One region of the Streptomyces sp. C1-1 genome, then DNA from elsewhere that is predicted to be linked to it. Evidence: riboswitches for the same ligand, from Rfam matches in the RefSeq annotation. Region 1 holds a riboswitch; the other holds the start of a gene.
What was found. Region 1 has a riboswitch for ZMP and ZTP ahead of ACQF4J_RS05670 (bifunctional 5,10-methylenetetrahydrofolate dehydrogenase/5,10-methenyltetrahydrofolate cyclohydrolase). Riboswitches for the same ligand answer to the same signal wherever they lie in the genome.

Region 1 (8,663 bases):
CCGGGGGTGTGCAGCACGGTGAGGTCGGCTCCGGCGGCCTCGATGACCTGACCGTCGACGAGATGCGCGTCGGGGTCGCGGTGGGGGTGGGTCTGCTTCCACAGGGGCAGGTCGTCGGGGTGCAGCCAGATGGTGGCGCCGGTGCGGTCGGCGAGTTCGGGCGCGGCGTCGATGTGGTCGTTGTGGGCGTGGGTGCACACGATCGCCGTCAGCCGCCGCTCGCCCACCGCGGCGAGGATGCCGTCGGCGTCGTGGGCGGCGTCGATGACGACGACCTCGTGGTCGTCGCCGACGATCCACACGTTGTTGTCGACGTCCCAGGTGCCGCCGTCGAGGCTGAACTGCCCGGAGGTGACGAGGCGTTCGATGCGGGCGGCCATCACAGCACCACCACCGAGCGCAGGACGTCGCCGTGGTGCATGCGCTCGAACGCCTTCTCCACCTCGTCGAGGGCGATCGTCTCGGTGACGAACGCGTCCAGCGGCAGCCGTCCTTGCAGATGCAGGTCGATCAGCATGGGGAAGTCGCGGGAGGGCAGGCAGTCGCCGTACCAGGAGGACTTCAGCGACCCACCGCGGCCGAAGACGTCGAGGAGCGGCAGTTCCAGTTTCATCTCCGGGGTGGGCACACCGACCAGCACCACGGTCCCGGCGAGGTCACGGGCGTAGAAGGCCTGCTTGTACGTCTCCGGGCGCCCGACCGCCTCGATCACGACGTCCGCGCCGAAACCGCCGGTCAGCTCGCGGATCGCCTCGACCGCGTCGTTCTCCTTGGAGTTGACCGTGTGGGTGGCGCCCAGCTGCTTCGCGGTGGCCAGCTTGCGGTCGTCGATGTCCACGGCGATGATCCTCGCCGCGCCCGCCAGCCGCGAACCGGCGATCGCCGCGTCGCCGACACCACCGCAGCCGATCACGGCGACCGAGTCGCCACGGCCGACGTTGCCCGTGTTGATCGCCGCCCCGATGCCCGCCATCACACCGCAGCCCAGCAGGCCGGCCACCTGCGCGGAGACCGACGGATCCACCTTGGTGCACTGCCCGGCGGCGACCAGGGTCTTCTCCGCGAACGCCCCGATGCCCAGCGCCGGCGACAGCTCGGTGCCGTCGGTCAGCGTCATCTTCTGCTTGGCGTTGTGGGTGTTGAAGCAGTACCAGGGCCGTCCGCGCAGGCAGGCCCGGCACTGCCCGCACACCGCACGCCAGTTGAGAATCACGAAGTCACCGGGCGCCACATCGGTGACCCCCTCCCCCACCGACTCCACGACACCCGCCGCTTCGTGCCCCAGCAGGAACGGGAAGTCGTCGCTGATGCCGCCCTGTTTGTAGTGCAGGTCGGTGTGGCAGACCCCGCACGCCTGGATCTTGACGACCGCCTCGCCGGGGCCGGGATCGGGCACGACGATCGTCTCCACCCGCACCGGCTCGTCCTTGCCCGGTGCGATCACGCCCCGTACTTCCTGCGCCATGGTGCTGAACCCTTCCGTATGCCGGTGTCCGTCCTCCCGACCCTAGACGTGACTGATCGGTAACGGCGGCGGCGCCCCGCGCCCGGCGAAGCGGCCGACGTAGCCTGAATGCTCCCCCCTTCCCGCGAGGAGAGCCGTGAGCATCGCATCCACCGAGACCCGACCGGCCCCCTGGCGGCTGCTCCTCGGTTACGTCCGGCCGCATCGGTGGGCCCTGCTCACGGGCGCGTTGCTGTCGCTGGTCACCGGCGCCACCGGGCTCCTGCTGCCGCTGGTGGCGAAGGGGCTCATCGACAACCTGTCCCACGACCGGGCCATCACAGGTGCGTTGCTCGCCATGTCCGCGCTCGTCATCACCAACGCGGCGCTGGGCGGGCTCGGTTCGTACGTGCTGCGGCGCACCGCGGAGTCGGTGGTGCTCGGCGCGCGGCGCGCCCTGTCGTCGTATCTGCTGCGGCTGCGGATCACGGCCGTGGACCGCAGCGAGCCGGGCGACCTGATGGCGCGCATCACCTCGGACACGACACTGCTGCGCGAGGTGACCACCGACTCCCTCGTCGGCCTCGGCACCGGCGGGCTCACGCTCGTCGCGACCGTGGTGATGATGGGGCTCGTCGACCCCGTGCTGCTCGGGGTCACGCTGGCCGTGATCGCGGGCGCGGGCACGGTCCTCGGGGTGATCGTGCCCCGCATCAACCAGGCCAGCCGGCGGGCGCAGGACGCGGTCGGGGTGATGGGGGCGTCGCTGGAGCGCATCCTCGGCGCGCTGCGCACGGTGAAGGCCTCCGGTGCCGAGCACCGCGAGGAACGGACGCTGCACGAGGCCGCCGAGGAGTCGTGGCGGCAGAGCGTACGCGCCGCCAAGTGGTCGGCGGCCGCGGGCAACACGGCCGGTCTCGCGATGCAGATCGCCTTCATCACCGTCCTGGCGGTGGGCGGGGCGCGGGTCGCCACCGGGGCGATCGAGGTGGGCACGCTGGTGGCGTTCCTGCTGTACGTCTTCTATCTGATGTCCCCGATCCAGCAGGTGGTCGGCGCGATCACGCAGTACCAGACGGGCTCCGCCGCCCTGGCCCGCATCCAGGAGGCGCTGAGCCTGCCCTCCGAACCCCCGGCCCGGCCCGCTGCGTTGCCGTCTCCCGGCGCGGAACCGGCCGCCCTCGCCTTCGACGACGTCCGCTTCCGGTACGCCGACGATCTGCCGTACGTGCATCACGGAGTGTCGTTCACGGTGCCCTCGCGCGGCATGACGGCGTTCGTCGGTCCGTCCGGCGCGGGCGAGACGACGGTCTTCTCGCTCATCGAGCGGTTCTACGATCCCGAGTCGGGGACGATCTCCCTGGACGGCCGCCCGCTCGCCGACTGGGAGCTGCCCCTGCTGCGGTCGGCGATCGGCTATGTGGAGCAGGACGCGCCGGTCCTGTCCGGTTCGCTGCGGGACAACCTGCTGCTGGGCAACCCGGACGCGGACGACGACGCGCTGGCCCGCGTGGTGAAGACGACCCGCCTCGACGGCCTGGTCGCCCGCCTCCCGCGGGGCTTGGAGACGCTGGTGGGGCACCGCGGCACCAGGCTCTCCGGCGGTGAGCGCCAGCGGGTCGCCATCGCCCGAGCCCTGCTGCGCCGTCCCCGGCTGCTGCTGCTCGACGAGGCCACCTCACAGCTGGACGCGGTCAACGAGGCGGCGCTGCGCGACACCGTCGCGGACGTCGCCCGTACGACGACGGTCCTGGTCGTCGCCCACCGGCTGTCGACGGTGACGATGGCCGACCGGATCGTCGTCATGGACGCGGGCCGGGTGCGTGCCGTGGGCACCCATCGCGAACTCGTCGCCGCGGACCCGCTCTACGCGGAGCTCGCCGCCACGCAGTTCCTGGCGACGGCCGGCTGAGGGCGCCCCCACACACAGCGAGGGCCGCCCGGACCGGGCGGCCCTCGGTCGGTCAGCGGCTCAGTGAACGGCGCCGAGGAGCGGGAGCAGGGGGGCCGCGAGGTCGGTGACCTGGTGCAGCTGGTTGAGGTCGTTCAGCCGCTGCAGCTGGACGGACGGCCTGGGCATCTCTCCCGCGTGCTCCTGCGGCACGTCACTCACCGCGAGCGAGTCGAGCGTGGCCATCGGGCTGATCCGGCCCGGGTTCTCAGCAGCCACGGGGGCCGCGCTCGCCATCGGCACGGCGAGGCCCGTGATGCCCGCGGCGAGACCAACGGCGGCGACGATACGTCGTGTTGAGATCATGCTTTCCGCAACGCCCGCGGGCGCCCGCCGGACACGGGCGCGCCGCCCCCGCTCACCCGTCAGGCGCATCGGACCGCTGCGCTTGCCGAGCCTGCCGGGGCGGAGGAGGCTCGAAGGTGAGGTGCTGCGCGGCCCACTCCGCACAGGGTCGCGGCCCTCGGAGGAGGTCACCATGGGCACCGCGGCAAGCTCCACCTTCAACGCCGAGACACTGCGCAAGGGCGTCGAAGGACACACGGCGGCAGATCTTCTGTCGCTCTACGCGGACGACGCGCAAGTGCGCATCGTCGACCGCAACAGTCAGCCGAGCCAACCCAGGGTCCTGCGCGGGCGCGAAGAGATCGGCGCACTGTTCCAGGACATCTACAGCCGGGACATGACGCACAAGGTCGACCACTGCATCATCCAGGGCGATCACGCCGCGTACAGCCAGTCCTGCCGGTACTCGGACGGCACCCGGGTCCTCGCCGAGTCGATGATCACGTTGCGTGACGGGAAGATCGCCGAGGAGATCCTGATCCAGGCCTGGGACGAGTAGGAGGAGGCGACGAGGCTCCGGGGCCCGCCCGTGCGCGGCCCCGGCCCCGGCGTGTCCGGACGGGTCTCGGTTAGGCTGTCGGCGGGCCGTGACTGGCGCTGAGGTGGAGCACCACCGGGGAGCGGCCACGCAGAGTCGATGCCGTGCGCCTGGGCGATCCGTCACCCAGGAGTGGATCATGACCCAGGCCAGGCTCATGGACGGTACGACGCTCGCCCGCCGCATCGTCGAGGACACCGCCAAGCGCGCCGCCGACCTCACCGGGCGCACCGGCGCCGCACCCTGTCTCGCGACGGTGCTGGTCGGCGAGGACCCGGCGTCCGTCACCTACGTCCGTATGAAGCAGAACCGCTGCCGCAAGGCCGGCATCGAGTCCCGGCACGTGGCTCTGCCGGCCACCGCGAGCACCGAGGAACTCGTCGCCACCCTGCGCGCGCTGTCCGACGACCCCGCGGTGCACGGCATCCTGCTGCAGCACCCGGTCGGCGAACACATCGACGAGCGGGCCGCGTTCGAGGCGATCGCACCGGAGAAGGACGTCGACGGCGTCACCTTCGCGTCCTTCGCGACCATGAGCTTCGGCCTGCCGGGGTTCGTCTCCTGCACCCCCGGCGGGATCATGCGGCTGCTCGACGAGTACGACGTCGATCCGGCCGGCCGGCGGGCGGTCGTCGTGGGCCGCAGCGCCATCCTCGGCAAGCCGGTCGGCATGCTGCTGCTCGCCCGCGACGCGACGGTGACGTACTGCCACTCCCGCACGCGCGAGCTGTCGGCGGTGGTCCGGGAGGCGGACATCGTGGTGGCCGCGGTGGGCCGGCCGCGGCTGATCCGCGGCGAGGACATCAAGCCGGGTGCCGTGGTCGTCGACGCCGGGTACAACGCGGGCAACGTCGGCGACGTCGACTTCGACTCCGCCGCCGAGCGCGCCTCGCTCATCACGCCGGTGCCGGGCGGCGTCGGCCCCATGACCATCGCCACGCTGCTGGAGCAGACCGTCGACGCCGCCGCCCGGCAGCTCGGGGCGTGATCAGCGCATCCAGGCGCTGTACGACATCACGTCACCGGCCTTGACGCCGTACCGGGGGTCGGCCCGGGCGAACACGCTCTCCAGGCCGAGTACGGCGCCGGTGACCGGGTCCATCACCAGCATCCGGCGCAGGCCGTGGCCCTGGTAGACGTACGCCTGGCCCCGCCGCCCGAGCCGGTCGGTCACCTGTCCGGCCGGGCGCAGTCCCTCGGTGTTCGCCAGCAGCCGGGCGAGTGCCGCGCTCTCCCGGGCGCCGAGGGTCCAGTGGTCGAGCAACAGCTCCACCGCGTCGAGGAGTTCGGGGGTGGTGGGTGCGGCGCGCAGGTACGCCGCCTCTCGCAGATAGGCGCGCAGCCGGGCGACGTCGTGCGGCGGCGGCGACTCGGGCGGGGCGTCGCTCCAGCTCGGCGGGTATGTCTGCCGGGTGATCACATGGCCGTCCGCCACGGGGCGGGCGGCGCCGCCCCCGTCGGTGAGGACGGGCCGGCCCGGGTGGCGCGGGTCGGTCGCGACGACGAGCTCGGTGTGGCTGCCGTCCGCCCGCCACCGCACGACGCGTTCCTCGGGCAGGGTGATCGGGGGCGCGTCCTCGCTCATGCCCATGCTCCACGACTGCACGTGCGTGCCCTTGCGCAGGCTCGGCGAGCCGTCGGCGGCGGCCGCCCGCGCCCGGTCGGCCAGCGCTTTGAGGGGTACGGGGGTGGAGTCGGCCTGCACGAGCAGCGGGCGGGGCGCGGCGACGGCGGGCGGCGTGCCGGGGCCGGTGAGCACGAGTGCCAGCGTCACGCAGGTCACGACGAGTGCGGCGACGAGCCCCCAGGCAAGCCTGGCCGGTCGGCCCCGCACGGAGGCTCCCGCCGACCGCAGGCGTGCCCCGACGGCCACAGGGCCCCCGGCGAGCCTCTCGCGGCGGCCCCACACGGGACGACGCGCCCGCGGCCCGCCGTCGGCCACAGAACCCGAGGCGCGCCTGTCCCGTCGGCCCCGCACGGGAGGGCGTGCCCGACCCCGGTGTTCTGCGTGGCCCTCGTCCAGCAGCTCCGCCAGCCGTCGCTCCGCCCGGTGGTCCAGCGGGCGGTCGCCGAAATGCGGTCCGTCGGCCGGCACCGGGTTGGCGCGGCGCAGGAGTTCGAGTTCGTCAGCCATGGCGGTGCTCCTTCGTGGCGGTCCCTCCGTCGGCGAACGCGGGGCGCATACGGTCGATCTCGGCTCTCAGCCGGCGCCTGGCGCGGTGCAGCCGCATCGCCGCCGCCCGCGTGCCGCAGCCGAGAGCGACGGCGAGATCGTCGACACCCAGTTCCTCCCACGCCGTCAGGCGCAGCACCTCCTGGTCGGCCTCGGAGAGGCGGCCCAGCGCGTCGTGCACCCAGGCGCCCGGCGCCTCCGTGTCAGGGCTGTCCACGATCTGCCGACCGTGCGCGGTCTCGTCGTTGCCCAGCCGGTCCAGCAGCCGGCGCCGCCGCCCGTACCCGCGCACCGTGTTGGCCAGACAGTTGCGTGCCACGCCGTACAGCCACGGCAGCGGGGACACCGGCAGGTCGGCCCGGCGCCGCCAGGCCACCGTGAACACCTCCGCCACCACTTCCTCCACCTCGCCGGCCCGCCCGCTCAGTCGACGCGCGACATAACGGCTGACCGCCCAGTAGTGCTCGCGATAGGCAGCGGCGAAGATCTCGTCGTTGCTCATGTTCGGTTCGTGTCCGGCACCTTCGGGATCGTCACACCCTTTTCCGTGATTCTCGTCGCGTCCGACGCGTGTGACCGCGCGGCCGGGTGCGGACACAGGCGGGGCGTGAGGAACCTCAAGAGCATCAAGTGGCTGACGACCACCGACCACAAGACGATCGGCACGCTGTACCTGGTCACGTCGTTCGCGTTCTTCCTGATCGGTGGTGTGATGGCGCTGCTGATGCGCGCCGAGCTCGCCCGCCCCGGTCTGCAGATCATGACGAACGAGCAGTTCAACCAGGCGTTCACGATGCACGGCACGATCATGCTGCTGATGTTCGCGACGCCGCTGTTCGCCGGTTTCACGAACTGGATCATGCCGCTGCAGATCGGCGCCCCGGACGTGGCCTTCCCCCGGCTGAACATGTTCGCCTACTGGCTGTACCTGTTCGGCTCGACCATCGCGGTGGGCGGCTTCCTGACCCCGCAGGGCGCGGCCGACTTCGGCTGGTTCGCCTACTCCCCGCTGTCGGACGCGGTCCGCTCGCCGGGCGTCGGCGCCGACATGTGGATCATGGGTCTGGCCTTCTCCGGCTTCGGCACCATCCTCGGCGCGGTCAACTTCATCACCACGATCATCTGCATGCGCGCGCCCGGCATGACGATGTTCCGCATGCCGATCTTCGTGTGGAACGTGCTGCTGACCGCGGTGCTGGTCCTGCTCGCCTTCCCCGTCCTGGCCGCCGCGCTGTTCGCGCTGGAGGCGGATCGGAAATTCGGGGCACACGTCTTCGACTCGGCCAACGGCGGAGCCCTGTTGTGGCAGCACCTCTTCTGGTTCTTCGGCCATCCAGAGGTGTACATCATCGCGCTGCCGTTCTTCGGCATCATCTCCGAGGTCATCCCGGTCTTCTCCCGCAAGCCGATGTTCGGCTACATGGGCCTGATCGGCGCGACCATCGCGATCGCGGGTCTGTCCGTGACGGTGTGGGCCCACCACATGTACGTCACCGGCGGTGTGCTGCTGCCGTTCTTCTCCTTCATGACCTTCCTCATCGCGGTCCCGACCGGCGTGAAGTTCTTCAACTGGATCGGCACGATGTGGAAGGGGTCCTTGAGTTTCGAGACACCGATGCTCTGGGCGACCGGCTTCCTGATCACCTTCACCTTCGGCGGCCTGACCGGCGTGATGCTCGCTTCCCCGCCGATCGACTTCCACATCTCGGACAGCTATTTCGTCGTCGCCCACTTCCACTACGTCGTCTTCGGCACCGTCGTTTTCGCGATGTTCGCGGGATTCCATTTCTGGTGGCCGAAGTTCACGGGCAAGATGCTCGACGAGCGCCTGGGAAAGATCACGTTCTGGACGCTGTTCACCGGCTTCCACGGCACGTTCCTGGTGCAGCACTGGCTGGGGGCCGAGGGCATGCAGCGCCGCATTCCCGACTATCTCGCGGCCGAGGGATTCAGCACGCTCAACACGGTGTCGTCGGTCTTCTCGTTCCTGCTGGGCATGTCGTTCCTGCCCTTCTTCTACAACGTGTGGAAGACGGCGAAGTACGGCGAGAAGGTCGAGGTGGACGACCCGTGGGGCTACGGCCGTTCGCTGGAGTGGGCGACCTCCTGCCCGCCCCCGCGCCACAATTTCGTGCAACTCCCCCGCATCCGGAGCGAATCCCCGGCCTTCGACCTGCACCACGGCCAAGTCGGCGCGTCGGAGAAGGAGTTG
Region 2 (8,663 bases), 3.0 Mb from region 1:
GCACGCTCGCCCGAGTCCTCCCAGGCCCGGGCCGTGCCCTCGCTGGCGAAGCGATAGACGACATGCCACTCCGCCTCTCGGTCGACAAGGACGCCACCCCCCAGGAAGCCCGGCTGTCGCGCGCTCGCGGCGAGCATCGCCCACCCCCACGAGTGGAAGTCGGACTCACGGCCCGGCGCCACCCGATAGGCCAAGGTGACGGTGACGGGATTACTGGTCACGCCGTCCAGTACGGGCGATCTCCATAGCTCGTTCAAATCTTCAACGAGATCTTTTCGGCTGCCCGTATCGATGTCCGTGTCGTCGGCCGTATCGATGTCCGTATCGATGTCCGTATCGTGACTTTTTATCGGCCTTGCAAATAAGCGGCCGTGTTCTGCCTTTTTCTCACGCCGTCTCGGTCGGCGCCTCGCCGAACCGCGCGAGCGCCAGTGCGGCCACCACCGCCACGGCGAACCCCAGCACCGCCAGCCAGGTCAGCCCCTCCCGGGTGCGGTCGCCGAGCCAGACCACGCCCACCGCCGCCGGCCAGATGGTCTCGCCGATGACCATCCCGGCGGTGGTCGTGGTCACCGAGCCGCGCTGTAGCGCGGAGGTGAGCAGCAGGAAGGCGGCGCCCCCACCGATCAGCAGGGCGTACGTCGCCGGATTGCCGAGCAGCTCCAGCGGCGCGAGCGAGTCGATCAGCCGCACCGACACCTCGACCACCCCGAACCCGAACCCGGCCCCCAGTCCCAGCACCAGATCCCGTCCGCGCCCCGACCACCGTCCGCCCACCAGCCCGAGCGCCAGCACCGCCACCGCGATCACGAGCATCGCCCACTTCAGGGCCATGGAGCCCTGACGGTCACCCTCCGTGCCCGATGCCAGGCCCAGCATCGCCAGCCCGGCGCACACCGTGCCGACCGCACCCCACTCCAGCCCGCTCAGCCGCACGTGCAGCAGCTTGGCCGCGACCACCCCCGTCACCGCCAGGCTCGACGCGAGGGCCGCCGCCACCGCGTAGATGGGGATGGACCCCAGGGCCGCGATCTGCAGCAGGAAACCCAGCCCGTCCAGCGCCAGCCCGGCCAGATACCGCCACTGCCGCAACGCCCGCAGCAGCAGCGCCGCCTCCCCGCCACCACCATCGGTCGCCTCCCGCGCGGCGACCGCCTGCAACACCGTGGCCGTACCGAAGCAGACCGCCGCCCCCAGGGCGCACACCATTCCAAAGAGCACGAAGGGACTCTAGAGGGAGGGCCACTGGAGGCGCTCTGCTCGGCCCTCCGGTCAGGAAGACCTGCGCGGGACTTCTGCGAGGATGTCGTCGATGCGGCCGTTGCTCCGCTCGTAGCCCTCACCGCCGTCTTCGAGCAGCATGATCGCTCGTATCTGCTGCGGGGTGAGACCACGGTCGTGCAGCTCCAACACCTGCTCCCGCCATGCGATCGCGGCGTTGGCCCCCTCTACGGCGTCGTGCGCCTCGGAGGCCCTTCGGGCGAGCTTCTCGGCATGCCGCAGAGTCCGGTCTGCCTTCCTGAGCGAGACGACGGGATCAGTGTCCCGGCCCGGCAACAGGGCGCGTGCTCGGCAACCGGAAGCAGATCCATCACACCGCCGCTCGCATGATGGACGGCCTCCCTGCGCAGCAGGGCATCCCCGGTAGGGTGATGCGAGGGCCGTGACTGGCGCGCTGGTTCCGCCAGGGACCGAGGATGGGACCGACCATCGGGGAGCGGCCCGAGTCAGTGAGTGCCGTGCGCCTGGGCCGTACCGTGAACGCTGAAAGCCGACGTCCGGAGGTCCCTCATGTCAGCCGACTCCCTTTCCCCCGAGTCCACCGCCTTCCGTGCCGCCCTCGACGTGATCCGAGCCGTCGAGCCGCGCGTGGCCGACGCCATCGGCCAGGAGGTCGCCGACCAGCGCGAGATGCTCAAGCTGATCGCCTCCGAGAACTACGCCTCCCCGGCCACCCTGCTGGCGATGGGCAACTGGTTCAGCGACAAGTACGCCGAGGGCACCGTCGGCCGCCGCTTCTACGCCGGCTGCCGCAACGTCGACACCGTCGAGTCGCTGGCCGCCGAGCACGCCCGCGAGCTGTTCGGCGCCCGGCACGCCTACGTCCAGCCGCACTCCGGCATCGACGCCAACCTGGTCGCCTTCTGGGCCGTCCTCGCCGACCGCGTCGAGGCGCCCTTCCTGGAGAAGACCGGCGTCCGCCAGGTCAACGACCTCTCCGAGGCCGACTGGGCCGAGCTGCGCCAGGCCTTCGGCAACCAGCGCATGCTCGGCATGTCCCTGGACGCCGGCGGCCACCTCACCCACGGCTTCCGCCCCAACATCTCCGGCAAGATGTTCGACCAGCGCTCGTACGGCACCGACCCGGCCACCGGCCTGATCGACTACGAGGCGCTGCGCACGTCCGCCCGCGAGTTCAAGCCGCTGATCATCGTCGCGGGCTACTCGGCCTACCCCCGCCTGGTGAACTTCCGGATCATGCGCGAGATCGCCGACGAGGTCGGCGCGACGCTGATGGTCGACATGGCGCACTTCGCGGGCCTCGTCGCCGGCAAGGTCCTCACCGGCGACTTCGACCCGGTCCCGCACGCCCAGATCGTCACCACCACCACCCACAAGTCGCTGCGCGGCCCGCGCGGCGGCATGGTCCTGTGCGACGACTCCCTCAAGGACCAGGTCGACCGCGGCTGCCCGATGGTCCTCGGCGGCCCGCTCCCGCACGTCATGGCCGCCAAGGCCGTCGCCCTCGCCGAGGCCCGGCAGCCCGCCTTCCAGGACTACGCCCAGCGCATCGTCGACAACTCCCGCGCACTGGCCGAGGGCCTGATGCGCCGGGGCGCGACCCTGGTGACCGGCGGCACCGACAACCACCTCAACCTGATCGACGTCGCCACCTCCTACGGCCTCACCGGCCGCCAGGCCGAGGCCGCGCTCCTCGACTCCGGCATCGTCACCAACCGCAACGCCATCCCGGCCGACCCGAACGGCGCCTGGTACACCTCCGGCATCCGCATCGGCACCCCCGCGCTGACCACCCGCGGTCTGGGCACGGCCGAGATGGACGAGGTCGCGGGACTGATCGACCGCGTTCTGACCACCGCCGAGCCGGGCACCACCAAGTCCGGCGCTCCCTCCAAGGCCTCCCACGTCCTGGACGAGAAGGTGTCCGAGGAGATCGCCCAGCGCGCCACGGACCTGGTGGCCGGCTTCCCGCTGTACCCGGAGATCGACCTCGGCTGACGCCCCGGCGGCCCTCAGAGGTCGATCAGCTCCTGTCGTGGCTCGTCCCGCGGCGGTCCGGCACCGTGCCGGGCCGCCGCGCGGCGTATCAGCAGCATGCCGCCGACGCCGGCCACGAGCCCTGCACCCAGCCCGGAGACCGCCCACCGGATTCCGTCCCGGCCGCCGTCCCCGCCCGTGACCCGCCGCCCGGAAAACCCCTCGCCCAGCACCTTCTCCCGCTCCAGCTCCGCGAACACCGAACGCGGCGCCCGATGCCAGCGGATGTCGTCGTCCCGCACCTCGGGCGCGGGATCGCTGCGGACCCAGGGCGTGCCGTCGGCCGCCACGAACAGCTGGTCCTGCCGCTCCACGGCCACGTCGCCGCCCGGCGCCCGGTCGGTCCTGGGCCAGCCCCCGACGCCGCTCAGCCCCCAGACCACGGTGAGGTCCACCGGCGGATACCGGCCCTCGGCCCAGGCATCCGGCACCCGTTCCGTGCCCGTGTACGTCGGCGTCAGCAGCCGTCGCAGACACGCGAAGGCGGCCTCACCCGACCGGAACACGGCCGTCCGCCCCGTACCGCCCGCGACGACCATCGCCACGTCGGGGACGTCCCGGTCACCGGCCCCCGCACCGCCCGCGTGGGCCGTCGGAGCGCCGCAGATCGTCATGACCGCCACCGTCGACACGACGGCCCCGCACCGGCCCGCCGTCCGTCTGCCCAGCCGCCGCATCGGCCGCCCCCCTCGCTGCTCCGCCGCCCGTCCCCACCTTGTTACACCGCCGGGCACGGATCGGTGCCCACATGTTTCCGACCGGTTCCGGATCCACCCCCGGCACCTGAGAGAATGGTGAGCATGGCCTCTGATCGACCCCGCGTGCTCTCCGGCATCCAGCCCACCGCCGGCTCGTTCCACCTCGGCAACTACCTCGGCGCCGTGCGCCAGTGGGTGGCCCTGCAGGAGAGCCACGACGCGTTCTACATGGTCGTCGACCTGCACGCGATCACGATCCCGCAGGACCCGGCGGAGCTGCGGGCCAACACCCGGCTCGCCGCCGCCCAGCTCCTCGCGGCCGGCCTCGACCCGGACCGCTGCACCCTGTTCGTGCAGAGCCACGTCCCTGAGCACGCCCAGCTCGCCTGGGTCATGAACTGCCTCACCGGCTTCGGCGAGGCCTCCCGCATGACCCAGTTCAAGGACAAGTCCGCCAAGCAGGGCGCCGACCGGGCGAGCGTCGGCCTGTTCACGTACCCGGTCCTCCAGGTCGCCGACATCCTGCTGTACCAGGCCCACGAGGTCCCGGTCGGCGAGGACCAGCGCCAGCACGTCGAGCTGACCCGGGACCTCGCCACGCGGTTCAACGGCCGCTTCGGCGAGACCTTCACGATCCCGAAGCCGTACATCCTCAAGGAGACGGCGAAGATCTACGACCTGCAGGACCCGTCGATCAAGATGAGCAAGTCGGCGTCCACGCCGAAGGGCCTCATCAACCTCCTCGACGACCCCAAGGCCACCGCCAAGAAGGTCAAGAGCGCCGTCACCGACACCGACACCGTCATCCGCTACGACGCGGAGAACAAGCCGGGCGTCAGCAACCTGCTCACCATCTACTCCACCCTCACCGGCAAGACGATCGCCGAGCTGGAGGCGGAGTACGAGGGCAAGATGTACGGCGCGCTCAAGACGGACCTCGCCGAGGTCATGGTCGAGTTCGTGACGCCCTTCCGGGAGCGCACCCAGCAGTACCTGGACGACTCGGAGACGCTGGACTCGATCCTGGCCAAGGGTGCGGAGAAGGCGCGCGCCGTCGCCGCCGAGACCCTCGCCCAGGCGTACGACAGGGTGGGCTTCCTGCCCGCCAAGCACTGACGTACACCGCCGAACACACGTACCACCGGGCAGAGCGCTGCACATCACTACGGTTGCGCCTGCCCGCGGCACAGCCGTGGCCGTACAGTCGAAGCCGACGGCTGACAGACCGACCCTTCACACGACGACAGGAGACGACGTGGGGACCGTAACGATCGGAGTGTCGATCGCGGTCCCGGAGCCACACGGCAGCCAGCTGCAGCAGCTGCGCGCGGGCTTCGGCGACGCCGCTGCTCACGGCATCCCCACGCATGTCACCCTGCTGCCGCCGACCGAGGTCGACGGCGGTGACCTGGCGGCCGTGGAGGCGCATCTGGCCGAGGTCGCCGCGAGCGGCCGCCCGTTCCCGATGCGCCTGTCCGGCACCGGCACCTTCCGGCCCCTGTCCCCGGTCGTCTACGTCCGGGTCGTCGAGGGCGCCGAGGCCTGCACCTGGCTGCAGAAGCAGGTCCGGGACGCCTCCGGTCCCGTGCCGCGCGAGCTGCAGTTCCCGTACCACCCGCATGTCACCGTCGCGCACGGCATCGACGACGAGGCGATGGACCGCGCCTTCGAGGAGCTCGCCGGCTACGAGGCCGACTGGCCGTGCACGGGGTTCGCCCTGTACGAGCAGGGCGCGGACGGCGTGTGGCGCAAGCTGCGGGAGTTCGCCTTCGGCGGCACCGTCGTGCCGCCGCAGGCCGGCCACGTCGAACGCGGCACCATCGGCAGCCGTTAGCCACCGGCGGTCGGCGGTCAGAGGGCCAGCCGTCGGAACAGCCCGCGCGGGACGTGCCGCAGGGCCGCCATCACCACGCGCAGCGTGCCCGGTACCCACACCGTCTCCGAGCGCCGCCGCAGGCCGAGTTCGATGGCCGTCGCCACGTGCTCCGGCGTCGTCGCGAGCGGGGTCTCGGGCAGTCCCGCGGTCATCTTCGAACGCACGAACCCGGGGCGTACGACCATGACGTGCACGCCGGTGCCGTGCAGCGCGTCGCCCAGGCCCTGCGCGAAGGCGTCCAGACCGGCCTTGCTGGAGCCGTAGATGAAGTTGCTGCGGCGGGCCCGCTCGCCGGCCACGGAGGACAGCACCACCAGGGAGCCGTGCCCCTGGGCCTGCAGCGCGCGGGCACTCACCAGTCCCGCCGAGACGGCGCCCGTGTAGTTGGTCTGCGCGACCCGTACCGCCGAGGCCGCGTCGCGCTCGTCGTTGGCCTGGTCGCCGAGGACGCCGAAGGCGAGCAGCACCACGTCGACGTCTCCTTCCGCGAAGACCTTGCCGAGCACCGTCTCGTGCGAGTCGGGCTCGAGTGCGTCGAAGGCGACGGTGTGCACCTCGGGCCCCAGCGCGCGCAGTTCGGCGGCGGCCGTCTCCAGAGCGGGGGAGGGGCGTCCGGCGAGCCACACCACGCGCGTGCGGCGCGCGATCAGCCGGCGGGCGGTGGCGAGCGCGATCTCGGACGTACCGCCGAGGACGAGCAGGGACTGGGGCAGACCGAAGGCGTCCTTCACGACAGCAGCTCCTAGAGGGCGAGACGGCGGGACAGGTCCGACACGAACACGCCGCGCGGGTCGACTTCCGCGCGCAGCGCCCGGAAGTCGTCGAGGCGCGGGTACATCGCGGCGAGGAGTTCGGGGCGCAGACGGGAGTCCTTGGCGAGGTAGACGCGACCGCCGGCGGCCGCGACCTCCTCGTCGAGCCGGTCCAGGAAACGGCCGAGACCGGGCAGGGCGGCCGGGATGTCGAGGGCCAGCGTCCAGCCGGGCAGCGGGAAGGAGAGCCAGCCCGGGTCGGACCGGCCGAACCGCTTGAGGACGGCCAGGAAGGACGGGCAGCGCCGGTCGGCGATCCGGCGCACGATCCGGCGCAGGGTGTCCTCCTGGCCGTGTCCGACGACGAACTGGTACTGCACGAAGCCGCCGCGGCCGTAGACGCGGTTCCAGTGCGGGACGCCGTCGAGGGGGTGGAAGAACGCGGAGATCCGCTGCAGTTCGCCGGTACGCGCGCGTGGCGCCTTCCGGTACCAGAGCTCGTTGAACAGGCCCACGGTGGTGCGGCTGAGCAGCCCCTCGGGGAGGAAGGCGGGTGCGGGCGGGAACCGCGGGGTGCGGAAGTCCAGCGCCTTCGCCCGCGCGCGTGCCGGCAGCGCGTCGAACGGGGCGTGATCGCCGCGGGTCAGGACCGCGCGGCCCGTCGCGGCGCCGCGGGCCAGCAGGTCGATCCAGGCGACCGAGTAGCGGTAGCGGTCGTCGGTGTCCGTCAGACGTGCCATCAGGTCGTCCAGGTCGCTCGCCCGCTCGGTGTCGACCGACATCAGGGAGGTCTCGACGGGCAGCAGACCGAGGGTGGCGGTCAGGATCACGCCGGTCAGTCCCATGCCGCCCGCGGTCGCGTCGAACAGCGGGGTGCCGCGGCCCACCGTGCGGATCTCGCCGTCGGCGGTGAGGAGTTCGAACGACAGGACGTGCCGGGAGAACGTGCCGGACACGTGGTGGTTCTTGCCGTGGATGTCCGCCCCGATCGCGCCGCCGACCGTCACCTGCCGGGTGCCGGGCGTCACCGGGACGAACCAGCCCAGCGGCAGCAGCACCTCCATCAGGCGGTGCAGGGACACGCCCGCGCCGCACAGCACGGTGCCTTCGTCGGCGTCGATCGCGTGGATCCGGTCCAGGCCCGTCATGTCGAACACCGTGCCGCCGGCGTTCTGCGCCGCGTCGCCGTACGCGCGTCCCAGCCCCCTCGGGATGCCCCCGCGGGCCCCGCACTCCCGGACGGCGGCCGCGGCCTCCTCGTACGTCCGTGGACGGATCAGACGGGCCGCGGAGGGGGCGGTCCGCCCCCAGCCGGTGACGGTGGTGGTGACCGGTGCGGTGCTGGCAGACATGTCGGTGACCGTATCGCCCCGATATGCGCGGTTAGTTACGTAACATCAACCTCCTCCCCGAAATGGGTGATTAATGGGATGTCATCCAATATTTCCGTAGTTCCGGCGGCGTCGGCGTGAACAGTGAGTCCACATGGACCTCCTGGACCACAGAATCCTCTCCGCCTGCCACGCGTACGGCGCCGACCCGCGCGTCGCCGGTGTCGCGCGCGCCCTCTCCCGGGCCGGTGAGCACGGTGCGCTGTGGCTCGCGACGGGCCTCGTCGGGGCCGCCGTGGACGGCGCGCGCCGCGGCGCCTGGTTGCGCGGTGCGGCGCTCACCGGGGGAGCGCACCTCGTCAGCATGGGCGTGAAGAGGGTGGTGCGACGCCCGCGTCCGGCGCATGTCGCACACCTCGCGCCCACTTTCGGCCCGCACTCCTTCCCCAGCTCGCACGCGACCTCCGCCGCGGCCGCCGCCCTCGTCTACGGCGCCCTCGGCGCGTACGCCGTCCCGCCGCTCGCCGCCGCGATGTGCCTGTCCCGGCTGGTCGTCGGCGTTCACCACCCCTCCGACGTGGTGGCGGGCGCGGCCCTCGGGGTGCTCACGGCGCGCCTGGGGTCGCGCTGGGTGGGAGGGGGCGCGCATGACTGAGGCAGCGCCTCTCACAGACGGCGCGCGCTCCCAGGAGACGGCGCTTCTCGAACAACGCACGCCCGAGCGCAT

Region 2: it holds a riboswitch for ZMP and ZTP, as region 1 does, so the genes downstream of both, ACQF4J_RS19200 (glycine hydroxymethyltransferase) here and ACQF4J_RS05670 (bifunctional 5,10-methylenetetrahydrofolate dehydrogenase/5,10-methenyltetrahydrofolate cyclohydrolase) in region 1, are expected to answer to the same signal.

What each region holds. Positions count from the first base shown of each region.
Region 1 is NZ_CP189826.1:1,247,711-1,256,373, forward strand. Features, by position in the region: gene ACQF4J_RS05645 (MBL fold metallo-hydrolase) at 1-380, opposite strand, end outside; gene ACQF4J_RS05650 (S-(hydroxymethyl)mycothiol dehydrogenase) at 380-1,465, opposite strand; gene ACQF4J_RS05655 (ABC transporter ATP-binding protein) at 1,602-3,356, shown strand; gene ACQF4J_RS05660 (hypothetical protein) at 3,417-3,701, opposite strand; gene ACQF4J_RS05665 (nuclear transport factor 2 family protein) at 3,874-4,239, shown strand; ZMP/ZTP riboswitch at 4,318-4,401, shown strand; gene ACQF4J_RS05670 (bifunctional 5,10-methylenetetrahydrofolate dehydrogenase/5,10-methenyltetrahydrofolate cyclohydrolase) at 4,418-5,266, shown strand; gene ACQF4J_RS05675 (CU044_5270 family protein) at 5,267-6,412, opposite strand; gene ACQF4J_RS05680 (RNA polymerase sigma factor) at 6,405-6,953, opposite strand; gene ctaD (cytochrome c oxidase subunit I) at 7,059-8,663, shown strand, end outside.
Region 2 is NZ_CP189826.1:4,225,178-4,233,840, reverse strand. Features, by position in the region: gene ACQF4J_RS19215 (antibiotic biosynthesis monooxygenase) at 1-221, opposite strand, end outside; gene ACQF4J_RS19210 (DMT family transporter) at 388-1,209, opposite strand; gene ACQF4J_RS19205 (hypothetical protein) at 1,273-1,410, opposite strand; ZMP/ZTP riboswitch at 1,654-1,758, shown strand; gene ACQF4J_RS19200 (glycine hydroxymethyltransferase) at 1,792-3,240, shown strand; gene ACQF4J_RS19195 (hypothetical protein) at 3,255-3,893, opposite strand; gene trpS (tryptophan--tRNA ligase) at 4,080-5,093, shown strand; gene ACQF4J_RS19185 (2'-5' RNA ligase family protein) at 5,233-5,811, shown strand; gene ACQF4J_RS19180 (decaprenylphospho-beta-D-erythro-pentofuranosid-2-ulose 2-reductase) at 5,829-6,584, opposite strand; gene ACQF4J_RS19175 (FAD-binding oxidoreductase) at 6,596-7,957, opposite strand; gene ACQF4J_RS19170 (phosphatase PAP2 family protein) at 8,091-8,591, shown strand; gene ACQF4J_RS19165 (decaprenyl-phosphate phosphoribosyltransferase) at 8,584-8,663, shown strand, end outside.